4 regions of the Streptomyces sp. NPDC051976 genome follow, and region 1 is predicted to be linked to each of the others. Evidence: riboswitches for the same ligand, from Rfam matches in the RefSeq annotation. Region 1 holds a riboswitch; each other region holds the start of a gene.

What was found. Region 1 has a riboswitch for cyclic di-AMP ahead of AB0M29_RS22285 (M23 family metallopeptidase). Riboswitches for the same ligand answer to the same signal wherever they lie in the genome.
Positions count from the first base shown of each region.
Region 2: another riboswitch for cyclic di-AMP. It lies ahead of AB0M29_RS01330 (NlpC/P60 family protein); the one in region 1 lies ahead of AB0M29_RS22285 (M23 family metallopeptidase).
Region 3: another riboswitch for cyclic di-AMP. It lies ahead of AB0M29_RS31750 (peptidoglycan DD-metalloendopeptidase family protein); the one in region 1 lies ahead of AB0M29_RS22285 (M23 family metallopeptidase).
Region 4: another riboswitch for cyclic di-AMP. It lies ahead of AB0M29_RS30325 (C40 family peptidase); the one in region 1 lies ahead of AB0M29_RS22285 (M23 family metallopeptidase).

Region 1 covers NZ_JBFAXL010000022.1:110,980-115,377, reverse strand. The annotation lists gene AB0M29_RS22300 (GNAT family N-acetyltransferase) at 1-220, opposite strand, end outside; gene AB0M29_RS22295 (HPr family phosphocarrier protein) at 381-662, shown strand; gene AB0M29_RS22290 (GntR family transcriptional regulator) at 788-1,489, opposite strand; gene AB0M29_RS22285 (M23 family metallopeptidase) at 1,650-2,471, opposite strand; cyclic di-AMP (ydaO/yuaA leader) riboswitch at 2,486-2,634, opposite strand; gene AB0M29_RS22280 (pitrilysin family protein) at 2,839-4,224, opposite strand; gene AB0M29_RS22275 (pitrilysin family protein) at 4,245-4,398, opposite strand, start outside.
Region 2 covers NZ_JBFAXL010000001.1:285,668-290,065, forward strand. The annotation lists gene pcrA (DNA helicase PcrA) at 1-811, opposite strand, end outside; gene AB0M29_RS01325 (NlpC/P60 family protein) at 1,057-2,187, shown strand; cyclic di-AMP (ydaO/yuaA leader) riboswitch at 2,362-2,516, shown strand; gene AB0M29_RS01330 (NlpC/P60 family protein) at 2,524-3,564, shown strand; gene AB0M29_RS01335 (C40 family peptidase) at 3,907-4,398, shown strand, end outside.
Region 3 covers NZ_JBFAXL010000041.1:67,119-71,516, reverse strand. The annotation lists gene AB0M29_RS31755 (AAA family ATPase) at 1-997, shown strand, start outside; gene AB0M29_RS31750 (peptidoglycan DD-metalloendopeptidase family protein) at 1,102-1,968, opposite strand; cyclic di-AMP (ydaO/yuaA leader) riboswitch at 1,973-2,146, opposite strand; gene AB0M29_RS31745 (GNAT family N-acetyltransferase) at 2,549-3,565, opposite strand; gene AB0M29_RS31740 (uridine kinase) at 3,610-4,236, opposite strand.
Region 4 covers NZ_JBFAXL010000038.1:42,352-46,749, reverse strand. The annotation lists gene AB0M29_RS30340 (LysR family transcriptional regulator) at 1-540, opposite strand, end outside; gene AB0M29_RS30335 (LysE family translocator) at 669-1,316, shown strand; gene AB0M29_RS30330 (NAD(P)-dependent oxidoreductase) at 1,386-2,183, opposite strand; gene AB0M29_RS30325 (C40 family peptidase) at 2,401-2,874, opposite strand; cyclic di-AMP (ydaO/yuaA leader) riboswitch at 2,878-3,040, opposite strand; partial or broken gene AB0M29_RS30320 (hypothetical protein) at 3,459-3,774, opposite strand; gene AB0M29_RS30315 (ATP-dependent Clp protease proteolytic subunit) at 3,781-4,398, opposite strand, start outside.

The DNA.
Region 1 (4,398 bases):
AGTCGTGGTGCGTGAAGCGGTGCACGTCCCGGTCGGACAGCCGCGGGTAGGGCGCGAAGAAGCGGTAGTACTTCGACTCGTCCGAGACCTGCTCGTAGAAGCCGACCAGCCGCCCCGCGTCGTCCGGGCCGATCGGTCTGATGTGGGCGATGCCGCCGTCGCGCAGGACGACGTCCGCCTCCCAGTGCACCGGGTACGAATGAGCTGGCTGCGCCGTCATGGGCCCAGGGTAAGCGCGGGCCCGCCCCGCTCGCGGGGGCGACGCACAGCGGGCAGGCTGAGGTGGCGGCGGATCCGCCGGTGCCGGTCCGTGTGCCGGAGCAGCCCTCCGGCCGTGCGAAACTGGTCTAGACAACTGGAACGACCCGAAGGGCAGCACCATGGTTGAGCGCCGTGTCAACGTCGGCTGGGCTGAGGGCCTGCACGCCCGCCCCGCGTCCATCTTCGTCCGCGCGGCGACCGCCGCCGGCGTCCCCGTGACGATCGCCAAGGCCGACGGCAACGCCGTCAACGCCGCGTCCATGCTGGCCGTGCTCAGCCTCGGCGCGACCGGCGGCGAGGAGATCGTGCTCGCCTCCGACGCCGACGGCGCCGACGCCGCGCTCGACCGGCTGGCGAAGCTCGTCGCCGAGGGCCTGGAGGAGCTGCCCGAGACCGTCTGACGGATTCACTCCGCCACCGGGCACGGGAATTCAGCGGGGCCGGACAATCCCACAGGATTGCTCCGGTCCCGCTTTATCGCATTTACGGGCGCCGCAATTCTACGACCTTGTATACGGTGTGTTTGTTAATTGCGGCGGCGCCCCGCGTTGACGGGGTGTTTCAGGATCCTCACCGCGGACCCCCGCTCCACATGGACGGCGGCCAGCCGCCTGGCCCGCTCGGCGTCGCCCCGGGCCACCGCGTCCACGATCGCGGCGTGCTCCTCCCAGGACTCCGCCGCACGGACCGCGGCGCCGTTCCCGTACACCCAGGCGATCTTGTGGCGGAGCTGGGTGAGCAGCGCGGCCAGGGTCGGGCTGCCGGACGCCTGCGCGAGCGTCTCGTGGAACCAGCCGCTCAGCGACGGCAGGTCCGACAACTGCCCCTGCACCGCCCGCTCCTGACCAAGGCGTACGAGCCCGCGCAGCACCTTCAGATGCGCGTCGCTGCGACGCTGAGCCGCACGCGCGGCACCCAGCGGCTCCAGCAGGCCCCGCAGTTCCAGCAGATCGGCGGCCTCCTGCTCGGTCGGCTCGGCGACCGAGGCCCCGGCGTGTCTGCGGGTGCGGACGAACCCCTCGGACTCCAGTGTGCGCAGCGCCTCGCGCACCGGCACCCGCGAGACGCCGTACCGCTGGGCGAGCAGTTCCTCGGTGAGGCGGCCGCCGGGCGGGAAGTAACCGCCGACGATGTCGTCCCTGATGGCCGTACACACCACCTGGGCGGAGATACGCCGGCCCGAGCCGTCCGTGCCGTTCACAGCCGATTCCGCATCGCAGGACCCCATTCTTTTCCCCTATTGTGCGCGACTCCATTCCAGCACACCGGAGAATGGGAAAGCAGCCACCAGAATTCAGGATTGTCCGGGGAGAAACGGACGCACGAAGGCCCCGGCTGGGGGGAAGCCGGGGCCTTCGGTCAGGGGGCGCCGTGGTGGCGCGAGGGGGTCAGACGTTGACGCCGTGTGCGCGCAGGTACGCGACGGGGTCGATGTCCGAGCCGTAGTCAGGGGTGGTGCGCACCTCGAAGTGCAGGTGCGGCCCCGTCACGTTGCCGGTGGCACCGGAGATGCCGATCCGCTGGCCGGCGGTGACCGTCTGCCCGGCCGAGACCAGGGCCTCGGTGAGGTGGCCGTAGACGGTGTACTTGCCGTCGGCGTGCCGGATGATCACGTCGTTGCCGTAGCTGCCGTCCCAGCCCGAGGAGACCACGGTGCCCGCGGCGACGGCGTGCACCGAGGTGCCGGAGTCGACCAGGAAGTCCACACCGGTGTGGTAGCCGCTGGCCCAGTTGGACCCGGCCGCCTTGTACTCGGTGCCGATCGGCGCCGAGCCGACCGGCCTGGTGTAGGCGAGCGCGGCACGGGCGGCGGCCCGGGCGGCGCGCTGCTTCTGCAGCTCGCGCAGCGTCCTGGCGCGGGCTTCGGCCTTTGCCTTCGCCTCCGCCGCGGCCTTGGCCCTGGCGGCGGCCTGCTGCCGGACCTGCTCGGCCTCGGCCTTCGCGGTGTCGGCCGCCTTGTGCTGCGCGTCGGCCTGGACGGCGAGCGAGTGGACCAGGGAGTCGGTCACGTCGAGCGCCTGGGCCAGCGAGGTGCTCTGGGCTGCCTCGGGCTCGGCCTGCCCGGGGGCGGCCATCGCGCTGGAGCCGAAGGCGCCGGTGGCGGTGAGGACGACGACGCCGGCCATGGTGGCGCGGGTGCGGCCGGAGCCCGGGGCGCGGTGGGCACGGCGGTGCTTCCCGCGGGAGGCGGGCAGAACGGTGAACGCCATGGAGAGGCGTCGCTCCTTTCCTTCCTTCTCGCCTACCGGGTTAGCTGACGGGTTCGGAGCAGGAAGGTCTCCTACGGGACCGCCGCACAGGGCGGAAGATCCCGATTCACCCCAGGGACGTGGGTCCCCGGCTCCCCTGACGGGGACTCGGCGATGTGTGCCCGGGGCCGCTGGTGGCGACCGCTGCTGGCGGGCAACGAGCGAAGACGCTAGCCGCGTACTCGCCGATACACCAAACAGATCAGCCGATTTGTTGGCTTCGCCACACCCCCGCGGACTCCCCGAACACCCGCCCATAGTGCCGGAAAACGGGCGGAACCCCGGTGCCACCAGCGGCGACCGGGGTTCCGTCACAACAGGTGCGCGATCAGCCGCTGGTGACCACCTTCACCGGGCCGATGCCGACCTCGCGCACCGGTCCCTCGATGGCGGCCGCGTCCCCGACCAGGACCACCACGAGCCGGTCGAGCGGGAAGGCGTTGACCACCGCGGCGGTCGCCTCGACGGTGCCGGTCTCCACCAGCCGCGCGTACAGCTTCGCCTGGAAGTCGTCGGCGAGTTGCTGCTCGACCTGGTCGGCGAAGGTGTCGGCGACGGCCGCCGCGGTCTCGTAGCGCAGCGGTGCCACGCCCACCAGGTTCTGCACGGCGACGTCCCGCTCCTCGTCGGTCAACCCGCCGTCGGCCAGGGTGCGGATGACCTGCCAGGCGTCGGCCAGCGCCGGTCCCGTCACCTCGGTGGCGACCGAGCCGCTGATGCCCATCAGCGCGGCCCCTGTGGCGCCCTGCGGCGAGCTGGGGGCGGAGCTGAGCAGCACCTGCCCGAAGGCCCGTACGCCGTAGGTGTAGCCCTTCTCCTCGCGCAGCACCCGGTCCAGACGGGATGTCAGGGTGCCGCCGAGGCAGTAGGTGCCGAGTACCTGGGCCGCCCACACCGGGTCGTGCCGGTCGGCGCCGGCCCGTCCGATGAGGACCTGCGTCTGCACCGCGCCCGGCCGGTCCACGATCACCACCCGCGCGGTGTCGTCGGCGGTGATGGCAGGACGGGGGCGCGGCTGCGCCGTGGAGCCGGTCCACGCGCCCAGGGTGTCCTGGAGCAGTGCGGGCAGCTCGATACCGGTGAGGTCGCCGACCACCACGGCGGTCGCCGTCGACGGCCGCACATGGGCGGCGTAGAAGGCGCGTACGGCCGCCGCGTCGATCATCCGGACGGTGTCCTCGGTGCCCTGGCGCGGGCGGGAGCAGCGCAGTTCGGGCGCGAACAGCTCCTTGGACAGCGCCATGGCGGCCCGGCGGCCGGGGTTGGCCAGCTCGTGCGGGATCTCGTCGAGCCGGTTGGCCACCAGCCGCTTGACCTCGTCCTCCGGGAAGGCCGGTGCGCGCAGCGCGTCGGCGAGCAGGCCGAGCGCCTTGTCCAGCCGGGAGGCGGGCACTTCGAGGGAGACCCGCACCCCCGGGTGGTCGGCGTGCGCGTCCAGGGTGGCGCCGCAGCGCTCGAGTTCGGCGGCGAACTCCTCGGCGGTGTGCTTGTCGGTGCCCTCCGACAGCGCCCTGGCCATGATGGTGCCGACGCCGTCCAGGCCCTTGGGCTCGGCGTCCAGCGGCGCGTCGAGCAGCACCTCGACGGCGACGACCTGCTGTCCCGGCCGGTGGCTGGTGAGCAGGGTCAGCCCGTTGCCGAGCGTCGAGCGCTCCGGCGCCGGGAAGGCCCACGGCTTGGGCTCACCGGCCTGCGGCTGGGGGTGGAACGTCATGACGGCCGCGGTGTCGTCGCTCACAGCTCGCCCTCCTGCCCGGTCTGTACGGCCTGGGCGATCTCCGCTGACTGTTCTGGTCCTTCGGCGGCGGCTCCCGCCTCCGGTTCTTCTTCCTCCGCCTGATCGCCGCCCGTGGGCTCGTAGACGAGCACGGCGCGGTTGTCGGGGCGC
Region 2 (4,398 bases), on a different contig from region 1:
ACGCCTGCAGCAGGTTGACCGTGGTCATGATGATGTCGTCGAAGTCCAGCGCGTTGGCGTCGCGCAGCCGCGACTGGTAGAGCGCGTACGCCTCGGCGAGCTTCTTCTCGAACGTGTTCTCCGCCTGCCCGGCGAAGGTCTCCTCGTCGATCAGTTCGTTCTTCAGGTTGGAGATCTTGGCGCTGAAGGACTTCGGTGGGTACTGCTTCGGGTCCAGGTCGAGGTCCCGGCAGACCAGCGCCATCAGCCGCTTGGAGTCGGCGGCGTCGTAGATCGAGAAGGACGACGTGAAGCCGAGCACCTTCGACTCGCGGCGCAGGATGCGGACGCACGCACTGTGGAAAGTGGACACCCACATCACGTTGGCGCGCGGGCCGACGAGCTCCTGGACGCGCTCCTTCATCTCGCCCGCGGCCTTGTTGGTGAAGGTGATCGCGAGGATCGAGCCGGGGTGGACATGACGTGCGCCGAGCAGGTGCGCGATGCGGTGGGTGAGCACCCGGGTCTTGCCGGATCCGGCGCCCGCGACGATGAGCAGGGGGCCGCCGGAGTGCTCGACGGCGGCGCGCTGCTGCTCGTTGAGACCCTCCAAAAGCTGTGCGGGGTCGGTGGCGGGGCGCGGGGCGCCGTCGCGGTAGTGCGTGTCCCGCTCGGGCGGCGGGCCGTCGAACCGGCCGCCGAAGAGGTCGTCGGGCACGTCCTCGCCGCCCGGTCCGTCCTCCGGCTCCGGAGGCGGCGGGACCGAGCCTTCGGCGGAGGCGTCGAACGGTGTGAGACCGCGCAGGAAGTTGTCGTCAAAGAGGCTGCTCATCGCCTCCCGAGTCTAGAGCCCGGCACCGACAGCCCACCGCCGCTTCCGGTGTAGTGCCGAATCCGCCTCCGACGTAGTGCCGATGCCACGCTGTGTGACGGAAAGCGCTGCCGTGCATGCGAACCGCAAAAGATTACGAAAAGGTATCGGGCCTATCGGACACCGGCCTTCACAGCGGCGCCACGCTTTGGCTACGGTCTCCGCCAACCAGGCAGCGTCCGGCGTCCGGAAGGAGTCCGCCCGCCATGGCGACACACCGTAAGGCCAGAACCGCGCTACTCAGCGCCCCCGGTCCGCGAGCGGCCGTGGGGATCACCACCGCGGCTCTGGCGACCGTGACCCTGCTGGGTGAGAGCGCGAGTGCGGCGCCCGCCCAGCCGGCCAAGCCCGCGCAGCCGTCGATCGCCGAGGTGAAGGCGAAGGTCGACGCGCTGATGCACCAGGCCGAAGTGGCCACCGAGCACTACAACGGCACCAAGGAGCTGACCGACCAGCAGAACACCAAGGTCAACAAGCTGCTGGCGCAGGCGGCCCAGAAGACCGAGCAGTTGAACGCCTCGCGGCGGGTGCTCGGGCAGTACGCGGCCGCGCAGTACCGCTCCGGCGGCGACGACTCGACCAGCCGCTACCTGCTGTCGCCCGACGCGCAGGCGCTGCTGGACCAGGCGCACCTGTCGGACGTGATGAGCCAGCGCCAGAAGTCGGCCGTCGAGTCGTACCGGGTGCAGCAGGCGGCGGCGACGCAGCAGCGCATCGAGGCGGCGAAGAGCCTGGCCACCCTCACCACCCAGCAGGCCCAGCTGCGGACCGCCAAGGCGACGGTGCAGACCAAGCTGAGCGAGGCGCAGAAGCTGCTCAACAGCCTGACCGCGCAGGAGAAGGCGCGGCTCGCGGCGCTGGCGGCCAAGCAGGAGGCCGAGGCCAAGAAGAGGGCGGCGGCGCTGGCGGCCAAGGAGAAGGCGGCGCGCGAGGCGGCGGCGAAGAAGGCCGGGGGCACCACCCCGACCGCGCCGGGCTCGTCCTCCTCGTCGAAGGCCGCGACGGCGATCGCGTTCGCGCGCCAGCAGATCGGCAAGCCGTACGTGTGGGGCGCGACGGGACCGTCGTCGTACGACTGCTCGGGTCTGACGCAGGCGGCGTGGCGGGCGGCCGGGATCGACCTGCCGCGGACCACCTGGGACCAGGTGAAGGTGGGCACCCGGGTGTCGACGTCCGACCTCCAGCCGGGCGACCTGATCTTCTTCTACAGCGACATCAGCCACGTCGGGCTCTACATAGGCGACGGCATGATGATCCACGCGCCGCACACCGGCACCGTGGTGAAGATCGCGCCGATCACGGAGATGCCCATCTACGGTGCCGTCCGCCCGGCTTGACCGAGGGATTGACCCTCTGTATTCGGACTTGTCCGAATAAGGGGGCGTGCACAAACAGTAAGATCACAAAGCGATTTCGGTCACATTGCAATCCAAACTTCCCAAGACTCGAAGAAGTTGACTACGGTAGCCCGCTAGGTGGCGTGCTCCCCCGTCGGCTCCGGAGTCGACAGCGCACCACCTCCGCTCAATCCGGTCCTGGACCGGAGCCGGGGACCCACCCAGCACGTGGGGTGAATCGGTAGAGACACCGCAAGGTGTCCCGACCGTAGGGCGACCTTCAGCCCGAACCCGTCAGCTAACCCGGTAGGCGGCACACGGAAGGATTTGCCTCTCTTGGCGTCGCATCGCAAGCCGCGTACCCGAATACTGTCAACGGCGGGCCCGCGGGCCGCCGTCGGTATCACCACCGCGGCGCTGGCCTCGGTCACCCTGCTGAGCGAGAGCGCGAACGCGGCGCCCGCCAAGCCCTCGATCGCCGAGGTGAAGGCGCAGATCGAGGAACTGAACCAGCAGGCCGAGGTCGCCACGCAGCAGTACGACGCCGCGCAGGAGAAGACGACCAAGCAGCGCGCGACGGCGAACCAGCTCCTGGCGCAGGTCGCGCAGAAGACCCAGAAGATGAACGAGACGCGGCGCATCCTGGGCCAGTTCGCCACCGCGCAGTACCGCGACGGCGGCATCGACGAGACCACGCAGCTGCTGCTCTCCGAGGACCCGGCGGGCTTCCTGGCCCAGACGCACATGCTGGACCGGCTCTCCACCACGCAGGAGCAGGCGCTGGAGACCTTCAAGGTCCAGCAGGAGCAGGCCAACATCCAGCGCGCGCAGGCCACTTCGAGCCTCAACGAGCTGACCGCCGCGCAGAGCAAGCTGGCCGCCGAGAAGAAGAACGTCGACACCAAGCTGGCCGCCGCGCAGAAGCTGCTCAACAGCCTCACCAAGGACCAGCGCACCCAGCTCGCCGCGCTCGACCACCACAGCACCTCGTCGACGCCCACGCACTACACGTACAACGGCCCCGCCTCCGGCCGCGCCGCCCAGGCCATCGCGTTCGCCCTCGCGCAGCGCGGCAAGCCGTACGAGCGGGGCGCCACCGGCCCGGGCTCGTACGACTGCTCGGGTCTGACGCAGGCCGCCTACCACGCCGCGGGCATCGACATCGGCCGCACCACCTGGGACCAGATCAAGGACGGCACGCGGGTCTCGGAGTCGGACCTGCGCCCCGGCGACCTGGTCTTCTTCTACTCCGGCATCAGCCACGTGGCCATCTACCTCGGCAACGGCCAGATCGTGCACGCCCCGCACACCGGCGCGGTCGTGGAGATCGGGCAGTTGAGCTGGATGCCGTTCGCGGGCGCCGTCCGCCTGGCCTGACACCGCAGGGCCGAAGCACCGCAACACCGCATTCCGTAGCACACGAGAGCCGGTCGGGGAGTCCCCGACCGGCTCTTCGGTCATGTGGTGGACGCATTACGCCGCGGCCGCCCCGCCCGCCGGTCGGTTACGGTCGCGGGCCGATCGAATACGACCAGTCCCGGTCTCCTTGCCCGCCCCCTCCCCCCGGCAGGTTTAGCGTCACTCCCCAGGTGGTCGATCCCCATTGCCGTCAGAAGCCGGACGGCACGACCGCCCCCGCCGAAGGTCCGGCGGTCGCCTGCTCCCCCCGTGGCGGGCGCCGCCGGACCGTCCCCTGGCCCCGGAAGGGATGACGGCCGCATGGCCTCCCACAGTCCCCGCTCGCACCGCAGACCCACGGCGGCGCGTGCCTTCACCGCCCGCACCTCGGCCCGTACGGCCGTCACCCTCGCGCTCGCCTCCGCCGCGTCGGTCACCCTCTTCGCGGAGACCGGCAACGCGCAGCCGCGGCCCGCCACCCCCGGCGAGGTCAAGGCGGAGGTCGACGCCCTCTACCAGCAGGCGGAGGCGGCCACCGAGAGCTACGACGGCGCGAAGGAGCAGGCGGACACCGCCCGGCACGCCGTCGACGCGCTCCAGGACGAACTGGCCCGCAAGACCGCGCTGTTCAACGAGACGCGGGACACCATCGGTTCGCTGGCGGCGGCGCAGTACCGTACGGGCGGCATCGACCCGACCGTGCAGCTGGTGCTCAGCTCCTCGCCGGACGCGTATCTGGAACGGGCGGGCCTGCTCGACAAGTTGAGCAGCAGGCAGACCGCCGCGCTGGCCCAACTCGCCGCCCAGCGGCAG
Region 3 (4,398 bases), on a different contig from region 1:
GATCGCGGAGAGCCGCGACAGCGGCGGCGTCGGCAGGCTGACCACGCTGATGTTCTTCCACTCCGAGGCGGAGATCTTCGAGAGCCGCTACGACGACGCCCACGCCACCGCGAGCGAGGCGCTGCGCATTTCCCGGGACACCGGGCAGGCTCAATGGGTCAGCCAGCTCAGCAGCGTCCTGGCGCATGTGGCGGCGGTCCGCGGCGACGAGGAGGGCTGCCGCCGCCACGTGGACGAGGCGCTGTCCGGCGGCACGGGCGGGGCGATGGCCCCGGGCGCCCCGTGGGCGTACTGGGCGCAGGGGCTGCACGAACTGGGCCTGGGCCACCCCCAGTCGGCGCTCGACCGGCTCGCGCTGCTGACCGAGGCGACGGTACGGCACCACATCTGCGCCACCCGCAGCGTCCCCGACCTGCTGGAGGCCGCGGTCCGGCTGGGCACGCCCGAGCGCGCGGAGGAGCCCTTCGCTCGCTTCACGGCGTGGGCGGACCGGTCGGGCCAGGACTGGGCGCGGGCGCTGGTGCTGCGCTGCCGGGCGCTGCTGGCCCCGGACACCGAGGCGGAGCGGCTCTTCACCGCGGCCCTCGCCGCGCACGACCCGCACCGCCGGGCGATGGAGTCGGCCCGCACCGCGCTGCTGTACGGGGAGTGGCTGCGCCGGGCGCGCCGCAAGAGCGAGGCGCGCGGCCGGCTGCGTACCGCGCTCGACACCTTCGAACGGCTCGGCGCGCGCCCGTGGGCGGACCGGGCCCGCAGCGAACTGGGCGCGTCCGGCGCCTCGGTGACGGTGGGTCAGGAGAGCAGGTCGGCGGCCGACGAGGCGGGGCTGACCCCGCAGGAGTCGCAGATCGTCCGGCTGGCCGCACAGGGCATGTCCAACAAGGACATCGCGGCGCAGCTCTTCCTCAGCCCGCGGACCGTCGGCTACCACCTGTACAAGGCGTATCCGAAGCTGGGCGTGGTCTCGCGCGGCGAACTGGCCGCGCTCTTCGGCTGACCCCGGACATGGCGGTGCCCGCCCGGTCGTGGACCGGGCGGGCACTGGAGCCGCCGTACCGCTGGGGTTCGCGGTGTGACGGGGACCTGGGGTCAGCCGTGGAGTCAGACGGTGACGCCGTGCGCGGCCAGGTAGGCGACGGGGTCGATGTCCGAGCCGTAGTACGGGGTGGTGCGGACCTCGAAGTGCAGGTGCGGCCCGGTCACGTTGCCGGTCGCGCCCGACAGGCCGATCTGCTGGCCCTCGGTGACCGTCTGGCCGGCCGAGACGAGCAGCTGCGACTGGTGGGCGTACAGGGTGTACTTGCCGTCGGGGTGCTTGATGATCACGTCGTTGCCGTACGCGCCGTCCCAGCCCGCGGAGACCACGGTGCCCGCGGCGATCGCGTGGATCGGGGTGCCGGTGCCGACCAGGAAGTCGACGCCGGTGTGGTAGCCGCTGGACCAGTTGGAACCGGCCTGGTGGTACGGGGTGCCGATGGCCGCGTTGCCGACCGGCTTGGTGTAGCCGGAGTCGGTGGTCTTCACGGCCGCGGGCTTCGCGGCGGGCTTGACGGCCTTCTTCGCGGGCGCGGGCACGGCCTTCTTCACCACGGCGTGCTGCGCGGTGTTCGGGCCGTTGAGGGTGAGCTTCTCGCCCGGGCGGATGATGTTCGGGTTGGAGCCGATGACCGTCTTGTTGTCGTTGTAGACACGGTGCCAGCCGCCCGCCACGTGGTGGCTGGTGGCGATCTTCGACAGGGTGTCGCCGCGGACGACCTTGTACTGCGTGGCCTTCGGGGCGGCCTTGGGGGCCGCGTGCGGGGCCTGGGCGGCGACGGCGGCGGGCGCGGAGGCCGGGGTCTGCGCGGAGGCGATGTCGGCGCCCACCAGCGGCAGGGCGATGGCGACACCACCGGTACCGGCGATGACGCAGATCCGGGTGAGGCGGCTGAGGCTGCGGGGCTTGCGGTGCTGTCCCTGTGCGGGCATGGGGGATTCCTCTCCTACGCCTGCGAGGTGAGCTGTCGGGTTCGGGCAGGAGATGCCCGGTCGCGTGGGTCCGGCCGTCGCTGTGCACGGCGCCGCGAACTTCACCCCGAGCCGTACCGCGTCCGCGGTACGGCGGCTTACCTGGGTCCCCCGCCCCTGCCGTCGGTGATCAAAGTCCAGGAAACCGGGCGGCGGCAGGATTCGGCGTTCCGCCCGACGGATGATCGCGGGTATCCGACCCGCGGAGAGCGAAGCTAGACGACTGTCCGATCTGCGGGCAACCAACCGCGATGCGCCGCAAATCACCCCGGCTCGGACACCGGGACGCCTCGTCACACCCCGTCGCCCGAGGGCCACCACAGCGTGGCCATCACACTCACCCTGGGTGAAAGCCCGTCAGACATGGGGTGATAAAGCACCCGGATCGGACACCGTGGGTACTCCCGGGCAATCGGACCGTGTTCCTGGCGTGACGCGCCTCACTCCGGTGTCATGAAGTGAGCCGCATCACGCTGAAATACCTCTATTTGCAGGGCATTTCGGATATTCCACCCATGTCCTCACCACGCCCGGCCGCGGCTCACCAGGTGCCGGGCCTGCCGCCGATCCGGGCGTCCAGCGTGCGGCAGAGCCGGTACGCCACCGGCCGGAAGCCGACCGCGGGCCAGTGCCCCGCGGCCAGCGGCGAGGCGGAGTGCCAGCGGGCCGACATGTAGCGGTGCCCGTTGTCGTACGCCCAGGCCAGCGCGGTGGCCAGCAGCACCCTGCTGATGCCCTCGCCGCGGGCGGAGGGCTCCACGTAGGCCTCGGCGAGGGCGACGCAGGACTCGGGGATCACCGGGTCGGGGGTGGCGGGGACGACCAGCACCATGCCGATCTCCTCGCCGCGCCGGGCGGCGATCCAGGCGGCGGAGCGCGGGTCGGCGAGCGCGTCGGCGTAGTGCAGGCGCAGCGCGGCGAGCGCGCCCTCCGGCTGCGGCAGGAACATCGCGGACTCGCGCTGCCGGCGCGAGGACTCGGCGGCCATCCTGCCGATCTGCGGCAGGTCGCCGGGGCCCGCGCGACGGATGCCGAGCCCCTCGACACCGCGCGGCTGGCGCCCGCGGGCCTTGACCGCCATCAGCCCCTGGACGAGTTCGCGGCCGAAGCCGAGGTCGGACCAGGGGGCGGTGGCGGCCTCGCCCGCCGGTACCTCGACGTAGTGGACCAGCCGCCGGTCGGCGACGAGGCGTTCGGCGACCCTGGCGTACAGGCCGCGCAGCACCTCCGACTCGCGCCCGCCGGGCAGCGCGTGGCCGCCGTAGGGAACCAGCGCCGAGCGCGGGTGGCTGCGCAGCGCGGCCGGGTCGTCAGGGCCGAGGTCGACCGGGACCGCGGCGAGATGCCCGCAGAGCCCGCCGTCGCCGTCCAGCGCCCGGCACGCCTCGAGACCCGGAGTGGCCAGCAGCTTGCCGAGCAACTCCTCGCCGCGGACCGGCCCGTCGGACAGCCACGAGCGCTGCGACGGGGGCAGTCTCGCCCGCGAGAACCAGCGGTCGTACCGCTGCGCGGCCAGAGGTATGTGCTCGGAAGTCAGCGGCGCGATGGCGACAGTCATGGTGGTTGGTGACGCTAGTGGGGCGCGCGGTCCCACGGCAAGGCTCAGCCCGTCCAGGCCGGGTGCCGGGGGTCGTCGGCGCGCACGGCCACGTCCGCGGTCCGCTCCGGCAGCACCTCGCTCGCGTACCGCGCGTAGGCGGGCAGCGTCCACCGCTCGGCGGGGTCGGTACGGCGCTCCAGCGCGGACGGCGACAGCCGCAGATGGACCGTCAGATCGAGCGGCAGGCCCTGGCCGAGCAGCAGCGGGCCGTCGAGCACCAGCACGCCGCCCGGCGGCAGTTGGACGTACTCGGCGCGCGTGGAGCGGTCGGTGGCGGGGTCCCGCAGCGACGGCAGGGCGCGCCCGGTGCCGCCGGGGCCCAGGGGTTCGAGCACCTCCCGGCGCAACGCGCCGGTGTCCAGCCAGAGTTGGTAGTACGCGTCGACGTCCTCGTGGCCGTACTCCAGTCGCACCGAGGCCGGGCGCAGGAAGTCCGTGGCGCGCACCCGCAGCGCGGGGCGGCCGAGGGCGGGCAGCGCGGCGCCGACGGCGTCCGCGAGATCGCCGGTACGGGCGGCGGGGGCGCCGTCCACGGCCATCCGCCACCAGGCGCCCGGCGGCGCGTCCGCGGCGGCGCGCTCCGCCAGCGCCTCGGCCATCCGCGGCCAGGTGATCGGGGTGAGCTGCACACCGGCCATCCTGCCCGACGGGCGGCGCGCCCGGGGAACACGGCCCCCGCCCCCCGAACGGCGGAGGGCACTGCTCCACTCGCGGGACCTGGGCCCGCGGGGCGCATGAACCCGTGCCGGCGGGCAATGTTCGCGGCGAGCACCGGACCCGCCACTCCCCCA
Region 4 (4,398 bases), on a different contig from region 1:
ATGGCCGGGCGCGGTGATCAGCAGCAGCTCCTCGACCAGCAGCGGCTCCACGGTCAGCCCGCCGGGCACCGCGGCGTCCGGCGCGCCCTCGTAGGTGTGGGTGATCGCCAGATCGGCCGCGCCCTCGGCGACCGCCTCCAGACCGGCGGGCGGTTCGTACTCCGCCACGCTCAGCGCCACCGCCGGGTGCGAGCGGCGGAAGGCGGTCAGCACCGGCGGCAGCAGATGCATCCCGGCCGTCGAGAAGGTGCCGACCCTGACCCGGCCACCGGACACCCCGGCCAGCTCCGCCAGCTCCAGCCGGGCCCGCTCCATCTGGCCGAGCACCAGCCGGGCGTGCCGCACCAGCACCTCGCCCGCCGTGCTCAGCACCGTCCCGCGGTACGTGCGCACCAGCAGCTCCGCGCCCGTCTCCCGCTCCAGCTTGGCCAGTTGCTGGGACAGCGCGGGCACCGTGTAGCCGAGCCGGGCGGCCGCGCGGGTGATGGAACCCGCCTCGGCGACCGCCACCAGCGCGGCCAGCCTTGTCGGATCGTACATAAAGCACTCCTTGATACTGCCCCCGGAAATCACACATACCTGATGAAGGCCCAGCTGCGCCAGGGTGGACGGGGAGCCGGTCCGCCGCGCGGTGCGGGGGCGGCGGGGCCGAGGTGAGGAGCGCGGGGATGGACAGCGGGCTGATGGCGTTCTCGGTGGTGGCGGCCGGGATGATCGTGATGCCGGGCGCGGACTTCGCCGTCGTGGTGCGCGGCGCGCTGCGGTCGCGCACCGACGGGGTCGCCACCGGTCTCGGCATCGCCGCCGGGCTACTGGTCCACACCACGCTCGCGGTCGCGGGCCTGGCCGCCGTCCTGGTCGCGCAGCCGTGGCTGTTCCGCGCGCTCCAGGTGTGCGGCGGCTGCTACCTGGTGCTGCTCGGGGCCCGGTCGCTGCGGGCCGCCGCCGGTCCGGCCGCGCTCCCGGCCCCGGCCGCCCCCGGCGCGGCGGAGGACGCCACGGGCGGGCGGCCGGGCCTGCGCGCCCTGCGGCAGGGCTTCCTCACCAACGCCCTCAACCCCAAGGCGCCGGTCCTCTTCCTGAGCCTGCTGCCGCAGTTCGTCCCGCCCGGCCACGCCGCCCTGCCCCGCACGCTGCTGCTCGGCGCGATCGTGGTCGGCATGGGCCTGTTCTGGTTCCCCGCCGTCGCCGTCGGCGCCGACCTCCTCGGGCCCCTGCTGCGCCGCCCCGCCGCCCTGCGGGGGATCGAGGGCGTCTGCGGCGCGATGCTGCTCTGCCTCGGCGGCGTGCTGCTCGCCGAACCGCTGCTGCGCTGACGCCGCCGGTCCCTCACTCGCGCCGACGGGGCCGTCGGAGTGAACCGGGCCGCCCGCGTCCGGGTGAGGTCAGGGCCACAGGTGCGGAAGGGTGAATTCCGGCAGGGCGTAGAGCCCGGCCTGGGGCGCCGACGGGTCGCCCGGGAGCTCGGCACCGGGGATGTCGGCGGCGTGCGCCTCGGCGTTGTCGGCCGGTGCGTAGTCCAGCACGGCCGGATCCGGTGTCTCCCAGAAGCGGCGGGCGTTGGCGGAGGCCGCGTAGACGGCGGCGAAGCGGACCGAGGGCGGGGCGGTGAGCGCGGCCCGTATGTAGCCCACCGCGTCGCGCGGGCTCAGCCAGGTCGCCAGATGGCGGGGCTCGGTGGGCACCGGCTCGAAGCTGCCGATGCGCAGGCAGATGACGGACAGGCCGAACTTGTCGGCGTAGAGCCGGCCCAGTGCCTCCACGGCCGCCTTGCTCACCCCGTACAGCCCGTCGGGCCGTACCGGCTCGCGCGGGCTGGTGACGTGCTCCACGGGGTAGAAGCCGGTCACGCGGTTGCTGCTGGCCAGCACCACCCGCTCGATGCCCGCCCGGCGCGCCGCCTCCAGGACGTGGTGGGTGCCCTGGACGTTGACCTCCAGCAGGTCGGCCAGCGGCGCCTCGTCGGGTACACCGCCCAGGTGCAGCACCCGGTCGGCGCCTTCGAGCGCCGAGGCGACGGCGGCCGCGTCGCGCAGGTCGGCGGTGCGCACGTCCTCGTTGTCGGCCTCGGCGCGCAGCGGCGCCCGGTCGATCAGGATCAGCCGGGCCGCCTCGCCCTGCAGCGCCTCCCGCACGACCGAACCGATGTTCCCCGCCGCGCCGGTCACCGCGACCGTCCCCATGCCCACTGCGCCCTCCAGGAGATCTCGACCCAGCAATCCTTCTCGTCGAACTCCTGCCCGATCAGGCGGGGGCCGAACAAGGGCGCGGGGACGGCGTCCCGGGGCGGGGACGCGCTCGCCGCGCCCCCGCACGCTCAGGCCCGTACGCCGGCGGGCGGCGGGCCGCGTCCGGCGCGGTCGCCGGGTGAGGCGTCACCCGGCCGGTCCGGGGGCCGGGTCATGAGACCCGGCCGTACCAGACGGCGCTGGTCCAGATGCGTTCCAGGCGGACGCGGGCACCGGTCTTGGGGGCGTGCCAGATCTCGCCGCCGCCCGCGTAGATGCCGACGTGGTAGATGGAGCCTCCCGAGTGGAAGAAGACCAGGTCACCGCGGCGCCGCGTGGAGGCGGAGATGTGGCGCGTGCTGTTGTACTGCGCGGCGGCCGTGCGGGGCAGCCTCTTGCCCGCGCGCTTGAAGGAGTAGAGCGTCAGGCCGGAGCAGTCGAAGCGGTAGGGGCCCGTCGCCCCCCACTGGTAGGGGGAGCCCTGCTTGGACGCGGCCACGTTCAGCGCGTTGACGGCCAGCGTCGCCGCCTGCGCCTGCTGGGCGGCGCCCGGGAGCAGGGACGGCAGGGTGACTGCCGCGGCGGTGAGCAGTGACGCCGTCCCGAACCGGGACAGCCGGGCGGAGAAGCGGTGGAGCGCGGTCATGCGCAACCCTTCGTCATCAGCCTGCGAAGGATGACCTGTCGGGTTCGGGCAGGCGAAGATGCCCGGCCGCGTGTGCGGCTTCACCCCAAGGGGCGGCCCTGATGGTTCGGGGCCGGCCCCGCAATGCCTGGGTCCTCCGCTCCCGCCGGTGCAGTCGTGTCGACCTGGCATCCGCGCGGCGGCGGGATTGGGCATCCGCGCGGACCGCCCCGCCACGGCGGCGGGGGCTTGTCGTCACCACGGATCGTTACGCATGAACCGGGCCGCGGCCGGGTGGGAAACGCGCGGTGTGAATCTGATCACGACTCACCTATCCGGGTGGACATTCGGCCGTATGCGTCGGACCGTCAACACGGTCGCACCCTGTGACCTGCGCAAATGCCCATGCCGACCGGTGGGTTCTGGTCACTGCGCGCAATTCCTGGACGGAGCACCGCTCAACGTGTGCTACGCCGAAGGAATGAGCCCCTTTGGTGCCGCGCCGAGCGTTTGCCGGGGGATTCGGTGTCACACAGTGACCACCGGCCGGGTGTTCGCCGCCCGCGCCGCCGACTGACCGCACCCGCCCGCCCGCTGGCGGGCCGTCAGGGCGACGGCTGCTCCGGGGGCCGGATCGGGGCCAGCGCCACCAGTCCCGCCCGGCGTTCGCCGTCCAGCACGCGCAACGCTCGGCCCAGCGTGGCGTGGTGGACGTCGGTCTCGCCGCGCAGGTGCATCTGCGTCAGCGCGTCCCGCAGCGCGACCGCCCGTCCCACCAGCGCCTGGGCGCAGCGCCGCGTAGGTGTCCGTCGTACGGGACGGGTTGATCCGGCCGAGCAGGTCGACGACCTCCAGATAGCAGTCGACCAGCTCACCCTCGGACCGCGTCAGCGCCGGGAGCGGCGGCAGTTCCGGTACCACCGCCGGTCACCGCAGGCCGTACGCGGGGCCGTTGGTCTTGCGGCTGGTGGTCAGCCGGTCCACCAGCCCGTACGCGACGGCCGACTCGGCGTCGAAGACCTTGTCCCGCTCGATGTCGGTGGCGATCCGCTCCTGGTCCTGGCCGGTGTGACGGGCCAGCAGCGTCTCCAACTGCGCCCGGACCCGCAGCAGTTCGTTGGCCTGGATCTCCAGGTCCGACACGTCGCCCTGCGCCACGTCGCCCAGCGACGGCTGGTGGATGAGGATCCGCGCGCCCGGCGTGATCATGCGCTTGCCCGCTGTGCCCGCGGCCAGCAGCACGGCGGCGGCCGACGCCGCCTGGCCGATGCAGACGGTGGCCACGTCGCAGGTGACGAACTGCATCGTGTCGTAGATCGCGGTCATCGCCGAGAAGGAGCCGCCGGGCGAGTTGACGTAGAGGTGGATGTCCTGCTCGGGCGCCGCGCTCTCCAGGTGGATGAGCTGGGCCATCACGTCGTTGGCCGAGGTGTCGTCGATCTGGGTGCCGAGGAAGACGATGCGCTCCTGGAGCAGCTTGGAGTACGGGTCCATGGTGCGGACGCCGTTGCTGCTGCGCTCGGTGAACTCGGGCAGCACGTAGCG